Regions from separate parts of the Nocardiopsis sp. NPDC101807 genome, predicted to be linked through region 1. Evidence: riboswitches for the same ligand, from Rfam matches in the RefSeq annotation. Region 1 holds a riboswitch; the other holds the start of a gene.
The links. Region 1 has a riboswitch for S-adenosylmethionine ahead of thrC (threonine synthase). Riboswitches for the same ligand answer to the same signal wherever they lie in the genome.

Region 1 (8,561 bases):
CGCTTCGGCCCGGGGCCCGTGCGGATCGAAGCCCGGTGCGGGCCCCGGACCGAAGCGGGGCGGAGGCCCGGAACAGGCACCCGGGCACGGTCCGAAGCGAAGCGGAGGCCCGGAACAGGCACGGCCCTCAGGAGCCGAGCCTGCGCATCGCCCGCGATCCGAACGCCAGCGCGGCGGCCGCCAGCGCGACCGCGACGGCCCAGCCGATCCCGACCGACAGGCCCCAGTCGCCCGCGAACAGGGCCCGTTCGGCGTCCACGACGTAGGCCACCGGGTTGACCCGGGACAGGCCGTACAGCCAGGACGGCGCCAGCTCCATCGGCAGCAGCACGCCGGACAGCAGCATGAGCGGCATGATCACCGTCTGGAGCACCGGAGCGAACACGTACGTCTGCTTCACCGCCAGGGCCGTCAGGTACGACAGGGTGGACAGGCCGATCCCCAGGACGGCGAGCAGGAGCAGGCCGACCACCGCGCCCGCCACGGAGACCCGGAACCCGAACGGGATCACCAGAACGATGATGAGCACCATCTGCGCCATCATCTGCGCCACGTCCCGCAGCACCCGGCCGAGCAGCAGCGACACCCGGCTCGCCGGGGTGGCCAGCATCCGCTCGTGCGCGCCGGAGGCCATCTCCGGGAGCAGGCCGAACCCGGCGAACCCGGCGGTGAACAGGGCGAGCATGACCAGCAGGCCGGGCACGAACCACTGCCAGGGGTTCTCGCCCTCGGCCCCCGCCAGCCCGGTGAGCAGGGGCGCGAACAGCACCAGGTACAGGACCGGCTGGAGCATCCCGAAGCCCAGGAGCAGGGGCCGGTGCAGCAGCGGGCGCATCTGGCGGACGAACACGGTCCAGGTGTCGCGCGCCACGCCCGACCCGCGCGCCGGGGCCGCCCCGGCCGTCCTCGGCAGTCCGCTCACGCTCATGCCTCCTCCTCGCGCAGGCTGCGCCCGGTCAGGGTCAGGAACACGTCGTCCAGGGTGGGCCGCTGCACCCGCACGGAGAGCAGCGCGACCCCGGCCGCGTCGAGGGTGCGCAGCAGTTCGGGCAGGACGCCGTCGCCGCGCTCCACGCGGAAGCGCACCTCCGGGTCCCGGCCCACGGCGGCGACCACCTCGGCGGGTCCGGCGGAGGGCACCCGTTCGGCGATCCCGGCGCCCGTGCGCGCGTCCTCCCCGCTCCCCACGGAGAAGGTGACCAGGTCCCCGGACACCTTGCCCTTGAGCTCGTCGGCGGTGCCGTCGGCGATGACGCGTCCGTGGTCGATGACCAGGACCCGCTCGGCCACGTCGTCGGCCTCGTCGAGGTAGTGCGTGGTCAGCACGACCGTGGTGCCGAGCCGTTCGCGCAGCCGGGCCACGTGCTCCCACAGGTTGGCGCGGCTGTGCGGGTCGAGGCCGGTGGAGGGCTCGTCCAGGAACAGCAGGCCGGGCTCGTGGACGAGCCCCATGGCGATGTCGAGCCTGCGGCGCTGGCCGCCGGAGAGCTTGCCCGCCTCCCGGTCGGAGGCGCCCCCCAGGTCCAGCAGGTCGAGCAGCTCGTCGGCGCGGCGGCGAGCGGTGCGGCGGTCGAGCCCGTACAGGAGTCCCTGCGTGCGCAGCTCCTCCCCGACCCGCTGGTCGCCGCCGGCCCCGTTCCCCTGGCCGACGAACCCGATCCGGCGGCGCACCTCGGCGGGCTCGGTGCGGATGTCGCGCCCGGCGACCGTGGCGGTCCCCGAGGTGGGCTCCAGCAGTGTGGTGAGCATGCGCAGCGTGGTGGACTTACCGGCCCCGTTGGGCCCGAGGATCGCGACGAGTTCGCCCTCCTCGACGTCGATGTCGACGCCGCGCACGGCCTCGACGACGTCCTTGCCGACCCGGAACGTCCGGGCCAGCTCGTGCGTGTGGATCATCCCGCCTCCTTATTCAAACTTGAATGCGGCGACGAGTCTGCCCCATCTCCGGCGGATGTTCAAACTTGAATATCAACATCGACGACTGTCCCTGCTCAGACGCGCGGACGGCACAGGGAGCGGTGACGGGGCAGTGCGAGAGGACGGCTCGGAGGCGGGTTCCGCCGGGCCGGGCACGGAGGGCACGCGGAAGGACGCCCGGGAAGGGCGAGGGGCGTCCAGGTCACGGGAAGCGCGGAAAGCACGGGAAACGCGAGAGGCGCGGGGGCGAAGTCGCGCCGCGGGGCGGCCGTGCCGAAGGGGCCGGGGAGCCGGGACCGGGCGCCCCCCGGGACGGTGACCCGGCCCGGGGGCGGCCCCCCGGGGGCAGGCCCGGCCACCCCGGGTCCCGGTGGCGGGGCACGGCCGGGCACGGTGAGCGGAAGGCACGGAGGCACGACGGCCACGGAACGTCCGGGCACGGTCGGCCACGGGAACGGCGCGCGAGCGGGTCGGCGTACGGGGCCGGGCGGCCGGGGGTCAGACGTCGTCGCGTACCGGCGGCAGCCCGAAGGCGCGGGGGCTGTCGTCGGCCATCGTGTACTTCCCGGCCTCCAGCGAGGCGATCAGCCGACGGGTCCACTCCGCGCCGGCGTCCATGGTGAGCCGCCACAGCGTGAACAGCTCGCGCACGTGCGGCGGCTTGCCCCACTCGGCGTCCGTGGCCCGGACCGCGTCGCCCAGCCCCGGGGACGCCTCCTCCAGGGCGGTGAGCCGCTCCTTGAGCAGCCCGACCGCCTCCGCGCGCGGCAGCGAGGTCATCAGGGTGATCCCGGCGCACAGCAGGCCGTGGTCGTCACCGGTGTGGCGCAGGGCCTCGCCCATCAGCCGGCGGAGTTCGGCCTCCCCCTCGTCGGTGAGCGCGTAGGAGGTGCGGCCCACCTCCTCGTCGCCGGGGGCGGTGAACTCCCGCAGCCTTCCCTCGGAGGTGAGCTTGTTGAGCGCGTGGTAGATGGACCCCCACTTGACGTTGGCCCAGTCCTTGGCGCCCCAGGACATGAGTTCGCGGCCCACCCGGTACCCGTGGGTCCCCCCGTGGATCCGCACCGCGCCCAGCACCAGCAGCCTCGTCGCCGACATCGCCGTCCTCACTCGTCTCCCTGCCCCCAGAATACGAGGCGGGGCGCGCCCGGCCCCTCCCGGTGCTCCCGCCCCGGCGGACGGACCGGGCGCGGGCGCGGGGCACGAACGGCCGACCGCGACCGGCGGGCGCAGGGAGGACCCGGACACGCCGCGAGGGGGCGGCCCCTCCCCCGCGCGTCACGGCGGGACGGGCCGCCCCCTCGCGGGCGGTGGCGGGCGGCGCCGGGACGGCGCCCGGCGGACCGGTCAGCAGCCCCCGGCGACGGCCGGGATGATGGAGACCTTGGCGCCGTCGGCGATCTCGGTCTGGAGGCCCTTCTCGAAGCGCACGTCCTCGTCGCCGACGTACACGTTGACGAAGCGGCGCACCTTGCCGTTGTCGTCGAGGATGCGGGCGCGGATGCCCGGGTAGTTGGCCTCCAGGTCGTCCAGGAGTTCGGCGAGGGTGCTGCCCTTCGCCTCGACCTCGGAGGCGTCGTCGGTGTAGGTGCGCAGGATGGTGGGGACACGGACGCTGGCGCTCATGGCGGTGTTCTTCCTTCTGGTGTGGGTCGGCGGGCCGTCGTACGGCCCCGCCGGGAGGGACTGTGCTCGCGGGGCGGCGGTCAGGCGAGGCCCGCGTCGGCGAACGCGCTCAGGGACGGCTTGATCGTGGCCGTCACGCCGGCGTCCACCGCGTTGAGGGTCTTGAGCCCGTCCCCGGTGTTGAGCACCACGGTCCGCGCCTTCGGGTCGAGCCTGCCCTCGCGCACCAGCTTGCGGAGCACGCCCGTGGTGACGCCGCCCGCCGTCTCGGCGAAGACGCCCTCGGTGCGGGCGAGGAGCTTGATGGCGTCGACGATCTCGTCGTCGCCCACGTGCTCCACGGAGCCGCCGGTGCGCTGGGCGATGTCGAGCACGTACGGGCCGTCCGCCGGGTTGCCGATCGCCAGCGACTTGGCGATGGTGTCGGGCTTGACCGGCTGGATGACGTCGATGCCCTTCTCCCAGGCCTGCGCGACCGGGGAGCAGCCCGTGGCCTGGGCGCCGAAGATCCGGTACGGGCGGTCCTCGACCAGGCCGAGCCCGATCAGCTCCTGGAAGCCCTTGTCGATCTTGGTGAGCTGGGAGCCGGAGGCGATCGGGACGACGATCTGCTCCGGCAGCTGCCAGCCGAGCTGCTCGGCGATCTCGTAGGCCAGCGTCTTGGAGCCCTCGCCGTAGTAGGGGCGCAGGTTGACGTTGACGAACCCCCAGCCCTCGCCGGCCGGGTCTCCGATGAGCTCGGAGCAGAAGCGGTTGACGTCGTCGTAGTTGCCGTCGATGGCGACGACCTTGCCCCCGTAGACGGCGGCCATGACGACCTTGGCCTCCTCCAGCCCCGCGGGGATGAACACGCAGGACTCGAACCCGGCGCGCGCGGCGGCGGCGCCGACCGCGCCGGCCAGGTTGCCCGTGGAGGAGCAGGACAGGGTGGTGAAGCCGAAGGTGCGCGCCGCCTCGACCGCGATGGCGACCACGCGGTCCTTGAAGGAGTGCGTGGGGTTGCCGGAGTCGTCCTTGACGTACAGGGAGTCGATGCCCAGCTCGGCGGCGAGGCGGTCGGCCTTCACCAGCGGGGTCAGGCCGGGGGCCATGTTGGGCAGCTCGGCCACGTTGTCCGGGACCGGGAGGAGGGAGCGGTAGCGCCAGATGCTGTTGGGGCCGCTCTCGATGTCGGCGCGGGTGACGTCCCCGAACTCGTAGGCCACCTCCAGGGGGCCGAAGCAGAACTCGCAGGCGAACTTGGGGGTGAGTTCGTAGCGCCGGCCGCATTCGCGACAGGAGAGCGCGGTTCCGGGGCCGAAGGCGCGGACGGAGGTGGGTTCGGCGGCAGTGATCGCCATAGCGAGGCGTCTCCCCTCATCTTCCCTGGCGGACACCTTGTCCCCAGGCCGGAGTTGGCACCTGCCCCAGCCGCCTCACGGGTTCGTGAGTAGTGCGTGCTGGGATGGTTGCCGGGGCTTCGCAGGGCCGGTCCCTCCACCCCTCTGGATGAGCAATATGAAGTTGTGGGCGGTCCTGTCGGATCCGCACGGTCACTGTAACGGACTCGTCGTCCGGTTTTCCACGGCTGGTGATCCGGGTAACACGAACCCGCTCACATGCTGAGACGCCGCCGGTCGGCGCTCCGGGGGCGCGCGTGCCGTGTTTCGGGGGCGTGACGCCCGGCACCGTCGGGCCCCGAGGGGTTTGGGGCGGCTGTCGACCGGCGAGACATAGGGTGCGATCCGCTTCCGCGCAGGCCGCGTCCGACCGCCCCGTCGGCGGCGACGGCCCATCCGCACCTTCGAGAGGACGACCACGTGGACAAGGACAAGGCCCAGATCCTCATCGCCTCCAACCGGGGGCCGGTGTCCTTCTCCACCGGCGACGACGGTTCGCTGGAACAGCGCCGGGGCGGGGGAGGTCTCGTGTCCGGCATGATCTCCGTCGCCACGGAGATCGACAGCCTCTGGGTGTGCGCCGCCCTGTCCGACACCGACAGGAGGGCGGCCGAGGAGGCGCCCGGGGCCCGGCTGGACCGCGCGCACGACCTCGACGGCATGCGGGTCCACATGCTGGACATCCCCGAGCGGACCTTCCAGGGCGCCTACACCGGGGTCGCCAACTCGACCCTGTGGTTCGTGCAGCACATGCTGTACGACATCCCGAACAAGCCCTCGTTCGGCTCGGAGTTCCGGCGGCAGTGGGACGACTACACCGCCTACAACAACGCGTTCGCCGAGGCCCTGGTCTCCGGCGCCGCGGACGGCGCCCGCGTGGCCGTGCAGGACTACCACCTGGCGCTGGTGCCGCGCATCCTGCGCGCCCGCCGCCCCGACCTGCGCATCGCGCACTTCTCCCACACGCCGTGGGCGCCGCCGGAGTACTTCCGGATGCTGCCCGAGCACGTCGCCCGCGAGCTGCTGGAGGGCATGCTCGGCGCGGACCGGCTCGGTTTCCTGAGCCCCCGCTGGGCGGACGCGTTCCTGCGCTGCTGCGCGGAGATCCTGCGCGCGGAGGTGGACTTCGCGCGGCGCACCGTGGAGTACGGCGGCCGGCTGGTCGGCGTGGGCGTGCACGCGCTCGGCGCGGACGAGGAGGGGCTGCGCGCGAGCGCCGCCGAGCCGGCCGTGGCCGCGCGCGGCGAGACCCTGCGGGAGGCCGTCGGCGACACCCGGCTCATCGTGCGGGTGGACCGCACCGAGCTGTCCAAGAACATCGTGCGCGGGCTGGAGGCGTACCGGGAGCTGCTGACCTCCCACCCGGAGTGGCGCGGCCGGGTGACGCACCTGGCGTTCGCCTACCCGAGCCGCGGGGACGTGCCCGAGTACCGCGAGTACACCGACGCGGTGCTGCGGACCGCCAAGGAGATCAACGAGGAGTTCGCGACCCCCGAGTGGACGCCCCTGGTGCTGGAGGTCAACGACGACTACCCGCGGTCGCTGGCGTCGTTCCGTATGGCCGACGTCCTGCTGGTCAACCCGACCCGGGACGGCATGAACCTGGTGGCCAAGGAGGGGCCGGTGCTGTCGGAGCGCGACGCGGTGCTGGTGCTCTCGCGCGAGGCGGGCGCCGCCGACGAGCTGGGGCGGCACGCCCTGCTGGTCAACCCCTACGACACGCTGGAGACCGCGGAGGCGCTGCACCGCGCCCTGTCGATGCCCGAGGAGGAGCGCCGCAAGCGCCGGGAGGGGCTGGTGGAGGCCGCCGTGGCCCTGCCGCCGCGCCGGTGGTTCCAGGACCAGCTGCGGTCCCTGGACTGACCGGGGGCGGCGGGCGGGCCGACCGCCCCGGGCCGGACGGCGCGGGTCCCGGGGCGCGGATGCCCGACGGGGCCCGCCGGACGCCCGCGCCGGAACCCGTCGTCGGGTCCCCGGGGCAGACCGGAGGGGGCCGGGCCCACCGGAGGGGCCGGCGGGGCGCCCCGCACGGGTGCGCGCCCCGCGTCGCGCGGATCAGTCGACCGGGGACGCCGTCCGCCGCGCCCGCGCCTCGGCGAGGAGCTGCTCCACGACGGCGGTCTTGGCGTCGGAGTAGTCCTGGATGCGGTCCCAGGTGCGCTCGGCCAGCTCGCGCTTGACGGCGGTGTAGCGCTCGCGCGCGTCGGCGTCGGCGACGAGGTGGTCCCGGAAGAGGCGCATCCGCTCCACCTCCTCGCAGCCCTCCCCGAACACGTGCAGGTTGAGGTTGATGTCCGGCCCCTTGAGGACCCGGTGCTCGTACCAGTCGGGCTCCCTGATCACCACGGAGTAGCCGGCGGCCAGCAGGTCGGGCAGGTAGGAGGGCTCGTCGGCGGGGTCCGCGACGACCAGCAGCAGGTCGACGCACGGCTTCGCGGCCATGCCGGGGACCGCGGTCGATCCGACGTGCTCGAAGAGGAGCACGCGGTCGCCGAGGGCCGCGCGGACCTTCTCCGACTCGCGTTTGAACAGGTAGGGCCATTTGGCGTCGTACTGGGAGATGTGGACGCGGCCGTTGACGAGGTTGCGGGAGTCGGGGGATGCGACCGGCGGAGCACCTCGTGAGGGCAACGGCGATGCTTCGAGGGGAGACATTCTCCAAAGCCTTGTCCCCCTGGGAGCCCGCGTCAAGAGCGTCCGAGCGTGCTTACATATGCACGCGCAGACGTCACATCACGGGCTGTGGGCCGGGTGTGACGAGACGCGACGCTTCTCGTCCCCGGAGGGCCGGAAGGGCCTTCCGGCAAGGCTTCGCGGGGGCCGATCGCGGGCCCGGGACCCGGATCCGGCACGGCCCTTCGCGCACCGCCCGGCGGGGGGCGGCGGCGGGCGGAGGACGGCGTCCACCGGTCCGTGCGGGGTCGCGCGGCCCGGGGGCGCACCGCACGGCGGACCGCGCCCGTGCACTCACGGAGGCCGCCTCCCGCCTCCCGGGGGGGGCGCACCGCACAACGGACACCGCACGTGCGCTCACGGAGGCCGCCTCCCGCCACGGGGACGCACCGCACGGCGGGCACCGCCGCCCGCCCCGGGGGCGCGTCACGCGCGAACGGAGCCGCACACAGCGGCGCCCGCCCCCGTGCGGGGGCGGGCGCGGCGGGCGGCGGCCCGGATCAGTTGCCGCGCGTCTTGCGGCGGCGGCCGCCCCTCGGCTTGCGGCGACTCGCGGGACCGGCCTCGGCGGCCCGCTCGGCGGCGATCTGCTCGTCCTCCTCGCGGCGCTCGGCCTCCACCCCGTAGGGGTCGGCCGTGCTGCGGCGGATCCACACGACCAGCAGGACGATCCCGAGGATCACGACGGCGCCGACGGTGACGAACCACGCCCAGACGGGCACGCCCCCGGACCGCTCCCCCTCGTTCACGAGGTCCTCGTCGATGAGGGGGATGTCCTGCGCGGTCCCGGCCGCCTGCGTCTGCGCGCTGGGCAGGTGCAGGGCGGGCAGCCCTCCGGGCCCCTGCTGGGCGCCCTCGACCATGGCCTCGCGGACCTGTTCGGGGCGCAGCTGCGGGAAGTCCGCGCGCAGGAGCGCGGCCGCGCCGGCCGCCATGGCGGCGGCGTACGGGGTACCGGTCACCTGG
Region 2 (8,561 bases), on a different contig from region 1:
TGAGCGGGTGGGCGCAGAAGAGCCCGTCCCGCACCCCGATGCCGTGCTCGGCGGAGAGCGCCGCGGCCAGCAGGTCGGCGGGCAGCCCGTCCACCGTGAACGAGACGATGCCGACCCTCGGGTGCTCGTCGCCCCACAGGGTCAGCTCGGTGACGCCCTCCACGTCGGCGAGTCCGGAGCGCAGCCGCTCCAGCAGGGCGGACTCGCGGATGTGCAGGAGTCCCTGCGCGTCGGGGGTGAGGGCGTCGCAGGCGGCGGCCAGGGCCACGGCGCCGAGCACGTTGGGGCTGCCCGCCTCGTGGCGCGCGGGGAGGTCGTTCCACACCACGTCGTGCTCGGTGACCAGTCGCGTGGCGCCGCCCCCGGACAGGTACGGGACGGCCTCGCGCAGCCAGTCGGCGCGTCCGGCCAGCACCCCGGAGCCGAAGGGCGCGTAGAGCTTGTGCGCGGACAGCGCCACGTAGTCGGCGCCGGTCTCCTCCAGGCTGAACGGCAGGTGCGGCACGTACTGGGCGGCGTCCACGACCACGCGGGCGTCCTCGGCGTGCGCGGCCGCGACCAGCTCCCCGACCGGCCAGATCTCGCCCGTGACGTTGGAGGCGGCGGTCACGCACAGGAGCCTGGGGCCCTCGGGGGACTCCCGCAGCGCGGTGCGGGCCGCCTCGACGGCCGCCTCGGGGGTGGCGGGCAGCGGCAGGCGGACCACTCTCCCGGCCCGCGCGGCGGGGTGCTCCCAGGGCAGGAGGGCGGCGTGGTGCTCGGTCTCGAACACCACGACCGTGCATCCCTCCGGCACGGACCGGGCCAGGAGGTTGAGGGCGTCGGTGGTGCCCCGCACGAACACGACCGCGTCGGCGGGTTCCGAGCGGGCCCCGAGGAAGCGGGCGACGCTGCGGCGGGCACGCTCGTAGGCGTCGGTGCTCACCTGGGAGTGGTGGCCCGCGCCCCGGTGCACGCTCGCGTAGTAGGGCAGCGCGTCGGCCAGGGCGTCCGCGACGGGGGTCAGGCAGGGGGCGCTGGCGGCGTAGTCGAAGTTCGCGTACTCCACGCGCCCGCCGGTGACCAGGGGGACGCCCTCGTCCGAGGCGACGACCGTGCACTCGGCGGTGCCGCCCGAAGGGTGTCCGGACGGGGCGGCGGAACGGAACGAGCGCGCGGTGTGGATGGGGCTGACGACGGTCATGGGGCACCTCTTCTGCGGGTCGTGGGACCCGCGGGGCGCCGTCACGGCTGCACCACAGGGGTCCGCGCTTGTCCGACACGGTCGTGTCGGGACCTGGTCCTCACCCGGGGCACCCCACCGCGGAAGGAGGGTTGCCGACCAGCAAGCCGGGGCTTAGCGCTGGTACTCGTGACCTGCGAGGCAGGCTAGCACACACGTCCCAGGGGGGACCAGGAGTCCCCCCTGTGGCCCGGGCCACGCACCGACGGGCCCGGGGCGCGGAAGACCCGGCGGGCCCATCCGCACGGACGGCGGGGGCCGCGCGCGGGGCACGCGGCCGCGTCGGAGGGCGCGGGGAGGCAGGGGCGGGCGGCGCGGCCCGGGCGGTCCGCCGGACGGGCCGCGCCCCGCTTGACAGCCGCCGAACCGGTCAGGACATACTTGGGGTGCCTGCCCTCACGCCGCGGGCGCCCGGTTTTCCCCGGCCGCCCTCCAGGCGCGAGACTCCAGAGCGTTGGAGTTTTCGCATGCCCGCGAGCGAGAGGTGTGTCCGTTGCACGGCGACGACCGTATCCAGCAGGTCCTCCGCAACCCCAGGGTTGTCCTCATCTCCGGCTACGCCCGGCTTCCCGACTCCGTGGCCAGCCATTCCCAGTACCAGCGGCTCGGCGTCGTCCTCGCCGTGGACACCGCGGACGGCCGCATCGTCGCCGCGGACACCACCCTGCTCACCGACCTGGGCAAGGACTTCTTCCGCGCCCTGGTCGAGGGGGCCTCGGTCACCGAGGACATCGCCGAGCTGGTCAGCCGGGTGCAGACGCGGTACGCCGGCCAGTCCGGCGCCGCTCTGACCACCGCCCTGCGCCGCTGCCTGGAGTCCTACCACCAGCTGCGGGAGGGCGACCAGCTGCCCGGCGGCGCCGACGCCGAGGAGTGACGCACCCGTGACAGACACCCGATCCGGCGCGGGCCCCGCGCCCGACTCCGCCGGCCCGGCCGCCCCTCTGCCCCTGGCGGGGGTGCGCGTGGCCGACCTCTCCCGCGTCCTGGCGGGCCCGTACGCCACCATGCTCCTCGCCGACATGGGCGCGGAGGTGGTCAAGGTCGAACAGCCCGGTCGCGGCGACGACACCCGGGCGTGGGGCCCGCCCTGGGCGGGTCCCGCCGACGGGGGCGGAGGCCCCGGAGAGGCCGCCTACTTCCTGTCGGTGAACCGCAACAAGCGCAGCCTGGCCGTGGACCTGAAGGACCCCGAGGGCCTGGCCGCCGTCCAGGACCTGTGCGCGTCCTCCGACGTGGTCGTCCAGAACTTCCGCCCCGGCGTGATCGACCGGCTCGGGCTCGGCTACGAGGCGGTGAGCGCGCGCAACCCCGCCGTCGTCTACTGCTCCGTGAGCGGCTTCGGCCCGGAGCACGAGCCGGCCACCCGCCCCGGGTTCGACATCGTCGTGCAGGCCGAGAGCGGCCTGATGGCGACCACCGGCCCGGCCGACGGACCGGCGAGCAAGGTGGGGGTCGCCCTCACCGACGTGCTGACCGGGCTCAACGCCGCCGTCGGCATCCTCGGGGCGCTGATGAGGGCCCGCGCGACCGGCCGCGGCGAGAACGTCAGCGCGTCGCTGATCAACTCCACGCTGTCCGGCCTGGTCAACCTCACACAGCAGGCGCTCGTGACGGGGGCGGAGCCGGCCCGTGTCGGCAACGCCCACACCACGATCGTGCCCTACCAGGTCTTCTCGGCCTCCGACGCCGAGATCGTGGTCGCCGCCGGCAACGACGCCCTGTACCAGCGGCTGTGCCGGGCCCTGGACCGCCCCGACCTGGCCGAGGACCCGCGCTACGCCACCAACCCGGGGCGCGTGGCCCACCGCGACGCACTGGTGGGTGAGCTGTCGGCCGTCCTGCGCGCCGAGCCGGCCGACCACTGGATGGACCTGCTGGTCGGGGCCGGGGTCCCGGTGGGGCGGGTGCGCGGGGTGCTGGACGCGCTGCGCACGTCCGACGCCGCCGGCGACGACGTCCTGCGCACCGTGGAGCACCCCACGGCGGGGCTGATCGAGCAGGTCCGGGCGGGGTTCCGGCTGGAGGGCGCCCCGCCGCCGCTCACGGCCCCGCCGCTCCTCGGACAGCACTCCCGCCGGATCCTCGCCGAACTCGGCGTGGACGCGGCGCGCGTGGACGCGATGGTCGGGCGCGGGGCCGTCCAGGAGCCCGAACCCGCACCGGCGTCCGACCGCCGAACCGCCCCCGCGACCCCGCCCCAGGCCGCACCGGCCGACGCACCACGAAGGGACACCCACCCATGAGCGACTCCCGCAGGCCCGCCGCACCGGACCCGCACGACTTCCTGGCCCTGGACGCCGAGCTGTCCGACACCGAGCGGGACGTCCGCGACGCCGTGCGCGGCTTCGCCTCGCGCGAACTGCTGCCGAACGTGGCCGAGTGGTTCGACGCCGGCACCCTGCCCGACCCGCGCGGGCTCGCCAAGGCCTTCGGGGACCTCGGGCTCCTGGGCATGCACCTGGAGGGGTACGGCTGCGGCGGCTCCAGCGCCGTGGCCTACGGGCTGGCCTGCCGCGAGCTGGAGGCCGTCGACTCGGGTCTGCGCAGTTTCGTGTCCGTGCAGGGCTCGCTGGCCATGGCCGCCATCCACAAGTTCGGCTCCGAGGAGCAGAAGGACGCGTGGCTGCCGAGGATGGCGGCGGGCGAGGCCGTCGGCTGCTTCGGGCTGACCGAGCCCGACTCCGGCTCCGACCCGGGCTCCATGCGCACCCGCGCCCGCAGGGACGGCACAGACTGGGTGCTCGACGGCACCAAGATGTGGATCACCAACGGGTCCGTCGCCGACGTGGCCGTGGTGTGGGCGGCCACCGGGGACGGCATCCGCGGGTTCGTGGTGCCCACCGACACCCCCGGGTTCTCCGCCAACGTCATCCACAGGAAGCTGTCGCTGCGCGCGTCCATCACCTCCGAACTCGTCCTGGAGGGGGTGCGCCTGCCCGCCGACGCGGTGCTGCCCGCCTCGAAGGGCCTGGGGGCGCCCCTGTCGTGCCTGAACGAGGCCCGCTACGGCATCGTGTGGGGCGCCGTCGGCGCCGCGCGCGCCTGCTACGAGGCGGCCCTGGAGTACGCGGCGACACGCGAGCAGTTCGGGCAGCCGATCGGCGGGTTCCAGCTCACCCAGCGCAAGCTCGCCGACATGGTCGTGGACGTCAACCACGCGGGCATGACGGCGCTGCGGATCGGCCGCCTCAAGGACGGGGGGAACTGCCACCACAACCACGTGAGCTTCGGCAAGTTCGCGAACGTGGCCGCTGCCCAGCGGGTCGCGCGCACCGCGCGCGGGGTCCACGGCGCGAACGGCATCACCCTGGAGTACCCGGTGATGCGCCACATGGTGAACCTGGAGACGGTCGCCACCTACGAGGGCACCGAGGAGATCCACGCGCTCAGCATCGGCCAGGCGGTGACCGGGGTCTCCGCGTTCCGCTGACAACCGGACCTCCGGCGCCCCGGGACAGGGGTCGGAGCGGGCGCCCGCAGCACGGGCGGAGCGGCCCGGAGGCGGGATCCCGGCCCCCGGCCGGTGTCGTCGGCCGCCCGGAACCACCACAATGGGGAGCATCCGATCGAGGGAGTTGCCGAGATGGTGAACGAACCGACGAAGCGGTTCGAGATGACGCGGGTACGGCGGGTCGCCAACGCCTTCGTCAGCGGCTTGGTCAAGTACGGCCTGGGGACGCCCGCGACCCACCTGCTCACCACGCGCGGGCGCAAGTCGGGCTTCCTGCGGACCGTCCCGCTCGACGTGCTGGACAGCGACCGGGGCAGGTTCCTGGTCTCCCCGTACGGCGAGGTCGACTGGGTGCGCAACATCCGCAAGGACGGGTTCGCGACCCTGCGCCAGGGCGGCTGGATCGAGCTGGTGAGCGTGCGCGAAATCGGGCACGAGGAGGCGGGCCCCCTGCTCAAGGAGTACGTCAACCACCCGCGGGCCGCCGTCGTGGGACCGTACTTCGACGCGCCGCCGGACGCCCCGGACGAGGCGTTCGCGGAGGAGGCCGACCGGCACCCGGTCTTCGAGATCGTGCGTTCCACGACGATCCGGATCTGACACCGGGCGCGGGAACACGGGGCCCCGGCCGTGCCCTCGCGGGCACGTCCGGGGCCTCCCCCCGTCCGGGACCGCCTCGGCCCACGGGGACCCGCGGGCCGTCTGCCCCGGCGGCCCTAGTTGCGGACCCGGTAGACGTCGTAGACGCCGTCCACGCCGCGGACGGCGCGGAGCACGCTGCCCAGGTGGGCGGGGTCGGCCATCTCGAACGTGAACCGGCTCTGGGCGACCCGGTCGCGACTCGTCTGGACGGTCGCGGACAGGATGTTGACGTGCTGGTCGGACAGCACCCGGGTGATGTCGGAGAGCAGGCGGGACCGGTCCAGCGCCTCCACCTGCAACGCCACCAGGAACATCGAGTCCTCGGTGGGCGACCAGTCCACCTTGACCATGCGCTCGGTGTCCAGGGTCGCGGCGTTCACGCAGTCCTCGCGGTGCACGGACACGCCGTTCCCCCGGGTGACGAAACCGATGATCTCGTCGCCGGGGACCGGCGTACAGCACTTGGACAGGCGCGCCCACACGTCGGCGTCGCCCTCCACGACCACGCCGGGGTTGCCCGCCTGGCGCTGGCGCGGCGCCTTGGTGGGCAGGGACGACTCCGCGATGTCCTCGGTGTGGCTCTCCAGCCCGCCCATCGAGTCGACGAGCTTGGCCACCACGCTCTGCGCGCTGACCTGGTGCTCGCCCACGGCCGCGTAGAGGGAGTCCACGTCCGGATAGCGCAGGTCGCCGGCCAGGGCGATGAGCGCCTCGCCGCTGAACAGGCGCTTGACCGGGAGCTCCTGCTTGCGCATCACCTTGGCGATCTCGTCCTTGCCCTGGTCGATCGCCGCCTCGCGGCGCTCCTTCGTGAACCAGTGCCGGATCTTGTTGCGGGCGCGCGCGCTCTTGACGAAGTTCAGCCAGTCCCGGCTGGGGCCGGCGTCGGGCGTCTTGGAGGTGAGGATCTCCACGGTCTCGCCGTTGTGCAGCTCGTTCTCCAGCGGGACGAGCCGGCCGTTGATCCTGGCCCCGACCGTGCGGTGGCCGACCTCGGTGTGGACCGCGTAGGCGAAGTCGACGGCGGTGGCGCCCTGCGGCAGAGGGATGACGTCGCCGTCGGGGGTGAAGACGAACACCTCCTGCACCGACAGGTCGAACCGCAGCGACTCCAGGAACTCGCCCGGGTCCTTGGTCTCCTGCTGCCAGTCGATGAGCTGGCGCAGCCACTGCATGTCCGTGCTGCCCTTGGGCCGGGCCTCGGGGCCGCTGTTGCGGTCCTCCTTGTACTTCCAGTGCGCGGCGATGCCGTACTCGGCCCGGCGGTGCATCGCCCTGGTGCGGATCTGGAGCTCGACCGGGTTGCCCGAGGGCCCTATCACCGTCGTGTGCAGCGACTGGTACATGTTGAACTTGGGCATCGCGATGTAGTCCTTGAACCGCCCGGGCACGGGGTTCCACCGCGCGTGGATGGTCCCGAGGGCCGCGTAGCAGTCGCGGACGCTGTCCACCAGGACCCGCACGGCGATGAGGTCGTAGATCTCGTCGAAGCCGCAGTTGCGGGCGATCATCTTCTGGTAGATCGAGTAGTAGTGCTTGGGGCGCCCGCGCACGGTCGCCTTGAGCTTGGACTCGCGCAGGTCGCCCGAGACCGCCTCGATGACCTCCTGGAGGTAGACGTCGCGCCGGGGGGCGCGCTCGGACACCAGCCGGGCGATCTCGTCGAAGCGCTTGGGGTAGAGGGTGGCGAACGCCAGGTCCTCCAGCTCCCACTTGATGGTGTTCATGCCCAGCCGGTGGGCCAGCGGGGCGAAGATCTCCAGGGTCTCGCGGGCCTTCTTCTCCCTCTTCGCCTTGGACGGCAGGTAGCGCAGGGTGCGCATGTTGTGGAGCCGGTCGCACAGCTTGATGACCAGGACGCGGATGTCTCGGGCCATCGCCACGACCATCTTGCGCACCGTCTCGGCCTGGGTGGCCTCGCCGTACTTGACCTTGTCGAGCTTGGTGACGCCGTCGACGAGCTCGGCGATCTCGTCGCCGAAGTCGGCGCGCAGCTCGTCCAGCGAGTAGTCGGTGTCCTCGACGGTGTCGTGCAGCAGCGCGGCGGCGAGGGTGGCCTCCTGCATCCCCAGCTCGGCGAGGATCGTGGCGACCGCGAGCGGGTGGGTGATGTAGGGGTCGCCGCTCTTGCGCTTCTGTTCGCGGTGGTGGTGGGCCGCCACCTCGTAGGCGCGCTCGATCAGCCGCACGTCCACCTTGGGATGGGTGGCCCGCACGGTCTTGATCAGTGGTTCGAGCACCGGGTTCATCGTCACTCCCCGCTGGGCGCCGAGTCGGGCGAGCCTTCTGCGTACTCGCACGGTGGAGGGCGTCGCGGAGGGTGCCGGATGCCTCGGCGCCCCCTCCCCGAAGACCTCGGAGGGCGCCGCTCCGGTCGCGGCGCCCTCCGGGCGGTCCTCCTGTGGTCCTGCGTCCGCGGACGGCACACCGGTGCCGTCCGCGTGCCCTCCCGGCGCAGTGGGCCGCCGCGGCTCGCTCGCGGATACCGTCCCGGTCGAAACCACTTCGTTTGGCATGCCTACCTCCCGCGGATCCGCCCGGGGGCGGGCGCCGTCAGCGCCGCCCGGCTCCACCGGTGCACGTGCGTGTCATCAGGGCCAGTCGTGACATGGTCGCCGCGGTACCTCTCCCACCAGTCTAGTGTTCGGCCCCTCGACCCCACCCCACCAGGTACGACGACGGGTGACCCGGGTCACCAAGCGCGTCACACCCCGTGGTGGAGTACGTCAACGATGACGAACCGCCGCGCATTCCCGCGGCGGCGGCGCCGGGCTCGGCGCGGGTCGGGGTCAGACCGAGAGGAGGGCGTGCAGCTCCACGTCGGGCAACTTCTCGCGGCCGTGGAGCGCTGAGAGCTCCATCAGGACGGAGAATCCCACGACCGTACCACCCGCCTTGCGGACCAGGTCCACCGCGGCCCTGCCGGTCCCCCCGGTGGCGAGGACGTCGTCGACGATGAGCACGCGGCTGCCGGGGACGATCGCGTCGGCGTGGATCTCCACGGTCGCGGTCCCGTACTCCAGATCATAGGACTGGTCGATGGTCTGCGCGGGCAGTTTCCCCGCTTTGCGGGCGGGGACGAAGCCCGCGCCCAGTTCCATGGCGACCGGAGCCCCGAAGATGAAGCCGCGCGCCTCCAGTCCGACCACGTGGTCCACCCCGAGCCCGCGGTAGGGCGAGCAGAGGCCGTCCACGGCTGCCGCGAAGGCCTCCCGGTGGTTGAGCAGCGGCGTGATGTCCTTG

Region 2: another riboswitch for S-adenosylmethionine. It lies ahead of ACIRPH_RS03355 (aminotransferase class V-fold PLP-dependent enzyme); the one in region 1 lies ahead of thrC (threonine synthase).

The regions. Positions count from the first base shown of each region.
Region 1 covers NZ_JBIWMK010000005.1:484,566-493,126, reverse strand. Annotated here, with positions in the region: gene ACIRPH_RS18415 (ABC transporter permease) at 128-928, opposite strand; gene ACIRPH_RS18410 (ATP-binding cassette domain-containing protein) at 925-1,896, opposite strand; gene ACIRPH_RS18405 (PadR family transcriptional regulator) at 2,416-3,015, opposite strand; gene ACIRPH_RS18400 (ubiquitin-like small modifier protein 1) at 3,265-3,543, opposite strand; gene thrC (threonine synthase) at 3,624-4,883, opposite strand; SAM riboswitch class I at 4,897-5,038, opposite strand; gene ACIRPH_RS18390 (trehalose-6-phosphate synthase) at 5,343-6,785, shown strand; gene ACIRPH_RS18385 (GrpB family protein) at 6,978-7,577, opposite strand; gene ACIRPH_RS18380 (S8 family serine peptidase) at 8,096-8,561, opposite strand, start outside.
Region 2 covers NZ_JBIWMK010000001.1:768,701-777,261, forward strand. Annotated here, with positions in the region: gene ACIRPH_RS03355 (aminotransferase class V-fold PLP-dependent enzyme) at 1-1,183, opposite strand, end outside; SAM riboswitch class IV at 1,243-1,357, opposite strand; gene ACIRPH_RS03360 (DUF3870 domain-containing protein) at 1,716-2,099, shown strand; gene ACIRPH_RS03365 (CaiB/BaiF CoA transferase family protein) at 2,107-3,468, shown strand; gene ACIRPH_RS03370 (acyl-CoA dehydrogenase family protein) at 3,465-4,655, shown strand; gene ACIRPH_RS03375 (nitroreductase/quinone reductase family protein) at 4,809-5,276, shown strand; gene ACIRPH_RS03380 (RelA/SpoT family protein) at 5,393-7,567, opposite strand; gene ACIRPH_RS03385 (adenine phosphoribosyltransferase) at 8,108-8,561, opposite strand, start outside.